DNA from 2 places in the Limnomicrobium aquaticum genome. Region 1 is predicted to be linked to the other one. Evidence: predicted binding sites of a transcription regulator. Region 1 holds the regulator's gene; the other holds the start of a gene.
The links. Region 1 encodes LexA, which represses DNA repair genes until DNA is damaged. Its sites were predicted from a motif close to TGTTCNNNNTGTGTTCNG; they were not measured.
Positions count from the first base shown of each region.

Region 2: a site for LexA is predicted at 1,313-1,330, ahead of ABID16_RS17715 (PA0069 family radical SAM protein). Genes of this name have one in related genera too.

Region 1 covers NZ_JBEPMB010000001.1:1,001,128-1,003,520, forward strand. Annotated here, with positions in the region: gene ABID16_RS04965 (cytochrome c biogenesis CcdA family protein) at 1-549, opposite strand, end outside; tRNA gene ABID16_RS04970 (tRNA-Lys) at 770-845, shown strand; gene lexA (transcriptional repressor LexA) at 1,036-1,746, shown strand; gene ABID16_RS04980 (ComEC/Rec2 family competence protein) at 1,889-2,393, opposite strand, start outside.
Region 2 covers NZ_JBEPMB010000006.1:172,603-174,995, reverse strand. Annotated here, with positions in the region: gene ABID16_RS17715 (PA0069 family radical SAM protein) at 92-1,249, opposite strand; gene ABID16_RS17710 (glycosyltransferase family 2 protein) at 1,396-1,926, shown strand; gene moaB (molybdenum cofactor biosynthesis protein B) at 1,927-2,393, opposite strand, start outside.

The DNA of each region.
Region 1 (2,393 bases):
CAGACCGAGCGAATAGACCGCCAGGAGGAATGCGCCCGAGCCAGCGGTGTCGGATGTCGCAGCGATGCCGAGAATCGCACCGAGAACCGGTCCGATGCAAGGGGTCCAGCCGAAGGCGAAGGCGAGACCCATGACATAGGCGCCCGACAGCGTCGCCGGCTTGGCCGATGACTGGAACCGCGCCTCGCGCGCGAGCAGTCCGATGCGGAAGAGGCCGAGAAAATTCAGACCCATGATGATGATGATCACGCCACCGATCTTGGCGAGCACGTCGATATACTGGCGAAGCAGCAGCCCGACCGCCGATGCGCCAGCGCCCAGCGCGACGAAAACGGTTGCAAAGCCAAGGGTGAAGAAGACGGAGGAGAGGATCACGGCATTGCGTGACCGGGCGTTCGCAGCACCCTGCCCGCCATTGCGGAAGTCCTCGACCGACACGCCGGCCATGTAGCAAAGATACGGAGGGACCAGCGGCAGCACGCAAGGAGAGAGGAAGGACAGGGCGCCTGCGAGAAGCGCGCTGAATAGCGAAATACCGGCAACCGTCAGCATGAACACTCCTTGCCCGCCGCCGTCGCCGCGGGAGGCCAAAAACGACGCCCATATAGACCCCACGCTCCTCACCCGCCAATCATCTTTTCGGCATCGCCGGAAAAAGCGCCAAATGGTCGCAGAAATGGCGATTTTGCGGGTTGACCCGGCAAGGCCTCCTGCATATGTTCCGCGAACTTTCCGGCCCGGTTCGCTATTGCGCACCGGACAGACGCGGGAGCGCGTAGCTCAGCCGGTAGAGCAACTGACTTTTAATCAGTAGGTCCAGGGTTCGAATCCCTGCGCGCTCACCACGTAACGTTTTGTCCATGCCGTTGAAGACAACCCACTCCGCAAGACACGGCTCCGTCAACTGGAGGGCCGTCTGCACTTTTTTGTTCCGCACGCATTACCGTTAATCGAACCTTAGCACCTTGCGGAACACATATGGAACATATAGTGTCCGTTCTGGATTTGTTTCATTTGATTCTTCGGGGTGATCCCATGCTGACGCGCAAACAACAGGAACTGCTTCTCTTCATCCACGAGCGGATGAAGGAGTCCGGCATCCCGCCGTCTTTCGATGAGATGAAGGATGCGCTCGATCTTGCTTCGAAGTCCGGTATCCACCGGCTGATCACGGCGCTTGAGGAACGCGGCTTTATCCGGCGGCTGCCGAACAGGGCTCGCGCGCTGGAGGTCATCAAGCTGCCGGAGGCCTATACACCGAGCCTTCAGCCGCGGCGAGGCTTCTCGCCCAGCGTGATCGAGGGAAGTCTCGGGAAGGTGCCGGAGCCACCGAAAGCGCCGACGCCGGCCAATGATGATGCCAGTGTTTCCGTTCCGGTCATGGGGCGGATCGCAGCAGGTGTTCCGATTTCCGCCATCCAGAACAACACGCATGAGATTGCGGTTCCCGCGCAGATGCTTGGGGGCGGAGAACATTACGCGCTGGAGGTCAAGGGCGATTCGATGATCGACGCCGGCATTCTGGATGGCGATACGGTCATCATCCGCAACACGTCCAATGCCAGCCCCGGCGAGATCGTTGTGGCGCTGATCGACGACGAGGAAGCGACCTTGAAGCGGTTCCGCCGCAAGGGCGCGTCAATCGCACTGGAGGCTGCCAATCCCGCTTACGAGACCCGCATTTTCGGGCCTGACCGGGTGAAGATTCAGGGCAAGCTCGTCGGGTTGATTCGGCGCTATCATTGATGCGCCGAGTGCCTCGTGCGAGCAGAGCGTTTCAGCATTTGATGGAAACATGAAACGCTCTATCTATGTGTTTTTACGCAATCCCGGACGCGAAACCGGTTTCCACTTTTTGCGCGGAATTACGCTAGAGAATGCACGGGCGCTATTCAGGCTGATATGCCTCGCCATAAGAATTGCTTCGCCAGTTGTAATATCGATGGCGGAGCCAGGGGCGATCTTGCCCGTCCAGCGCGCCGATGATCCGGTAGGCCGGTGGCGATGGTTGATCAGAAGATTTCGATGAACTCCGGGTGTCCTGCGGCTTATCGGCGGTTTCTTCGAGGTAGATGGCAAGGGCACCGCGCCGGCGGAGGGCGTTTCGGTCGAAAAGCTGTCCCTCCCCCGGCCCGCATGTGGGCTCGCGCAGGAACGAAGCCGCGATCACGATTTGCGCCTGCCGGCAGGCGGGACCTTGAAACGCGAAATCGCTGAAGGTTGCGATCAGGAGACTGTCTGCAGGCTTGCCGATGCACCAGTCGCGTCCGGAACATAGAAAGCGTCCGGGTTCGACAGTCTTGCCAGCAGCCTCCATGGCATCCTCCACCTTCCATTCGTCCGCCTCAGTAAGCGGCTTTCGAGCGCCTTCGCGCTCAAGCGCAAGTTTGGGC
Region 2 (2,393 bases), on a different contig from region 1:
CGCCGATTCCCCGCAAGTCCCGGCAGAGAGGCGGTCCGCCGGGGAGCTGCCGTGATGCGGGGAAACGTCACGGCGACTGGAGTTGATTCAACTAAAGCAGCGAGAGCTGTACGCCCGCACCAAGCGGCGGCACGAAGAGATCGTCGCGCAAGGGCAGGCGCTGCTGGTCGAGGCCCAGCCGTTTGCAGGCCATCTGAAAGCGGCGATGGATCTGCCAGGCATAGGGGCCGGCGCCCTTCATCCGCTTGCCGAATTCCGCGTCATAATCCTTGCCGTCGCGCATCGAGCGCACGAGCGACATGACATGCCGATAACGATCCGGATAATTGCGCAGAAGCCAGTCGCGGAAGAGTGGGCTGACCTCGAAAGGCAGGCGCAGGATGACGTAATTGGCCTCGCGTGCGCCAGCCGCCTTCACGCTGTCCAAAACGCGTTCGATCTCGTGGTCGGTCAGGCCCGGAATGATCGGCGCCATCATCGCGCCAACCGGAATGCCAGCTTCAGAGAGTTCCTTGATCGCCTCCAGCCGTTTCGCCGGCGTCGCAGCACGCGGCTCCATGGCCCGCGCCAGTGAACGGTCCAGCGTGGTGACGGAGAGTGCAACCTTGGCAAGACCGTCCTTCGCCATCCGGCTCAGGATATCGATGTCGCGCGTCACCAGTGCCGACTTCGTCACTATCGTCACCGGATGATGCGCGGCCTCCAGCACTTCAAGAACCTGGCGCATGATCCGCCATTCCTTCTCGATCGGCTGATAAGGATCGGTGTTGGTGCCGATGGCGATCGGCCGCGGCTTGTAGCCGGGCTTGGAAAGCTCGCGCTCAAGCAGCTTGGCGATATCGGGCTTGGCAAAAAGCTTTGCCTCGAAATCGAGCCCCGCCGACAGACCCATGTACGAATGCGTCGGTCTGGCGAAACAATAGATGCAGCCATGCTCGCAGCCGCGATAGGGGTTGATCGAGCGGTCGAAGGGAATGTCGGGCGACTCGTTGCGCGTTAACGCCGTGCGCGGCTTTTCCACCTGCACTTCGGTCTTGAAAGGCGGCAGCTCTTCCGGGATATCCCAGCCGTCATCTGTCCGCGCACGTTCCAGCGTCTCGAAGCGTCCGGCCATGTTGAGCGCAGCCGCACGGCCGCGCCGGCGATTGACGTCGATGCGTGCGCCAGACTGGCTCGCCAGCGCTTCGGCCACGTCTGCCCTGTGCGAGGGCGCAAAAGCACCCTCGGCAAAATCGGTTCGAATTGCCATCGGAAACTCCTGGGCAGCAAGACTCAGCCGCCGTTTCAATGACTATATTCCTATCTCGAAAAAGAGAACAAGACAAGAACAAACTTGCGAACCCACCCGATGACAGAAATGTGGCATTTCATGCTGCAATGCGTTAAATCGGTTTTATGCTGACGATCATCATGGAATGCAGAGATCAGGAGACCGAGGCGGCGCATACGCTGAATGCGCTGGTGTCCGGTGCTGTCGAGGGTCTTGTGTCCGATGTTCTCATTCTCGACAACGGTTCCAGCGACGGCATCCAGAAGCTCGCCGAAGCCGCCGGCTGCCGCTATTACGGCGACTGGGACATGAAGGATGTGCTGGACGGCGCGCGCGGCGATTGGCTGTTCCTCATCGAGCCGGGCGCGCGACCGCAACCTGGCTGGATCGAGGAAATTTTCGAATACGCCTCGGTGACGCGCGATCCGGCGCGCTTTTCCGATTCCCGCACCTTCCGTAAGCCGCTGCTCAAGCGCATTGGCCGCAAGCGGTCGGCGCTGGAAAATGGCGTGATACTCACCAAGCGTCAGGCCGTCTCGCTGGTCCGCAGCGGCTTCGATCTGGAAAAGCTGGCCTCTGGCCTCAAGAAGCGCGTGTTGCGCTCTGAAATCATTCCGGCCTGGGTGACCCGGCGCGATAGCGTGACCGCAGACTGATTATTTCGCGTGCCCGCGCTTCAGATGTTCATCCAGCCGCGGCATGATTTCCACGAAATTGCAGGGCATGTGTCGATAGTCGAGCTGCCCCTTCAGAATGCCGTCCCAGGCATCCTTGCAGGCCCCCGGTGAGCCCGGCAGCACGAAGATGAAGGTGGCATTGGCAACGCCGCCCGTGGCGCGCGACTGGATCGTCGATGTACCGATCTTGTCATAGGAAATGCGGTGGAAGACTTCCGCGAAGCCATCCATCTTCTTCTCGAACAGTGGTTCCAGGGCCTCGGGCGTCACATCGCGGCCGGTAAATCCTGTGCCGCCGGTCGTGATTACCACATCAATCTCGTCCCGTTTCGTCCACGCCTCCACGCGTTCGCGGATCAAGGCTTTGTCGTCCGTCACGATCGCGCGGTCTATCAGCTTGTGCCCTGCGTCGAGAATGCGCGCCTGCAGCGTATCGCCCGACTTGT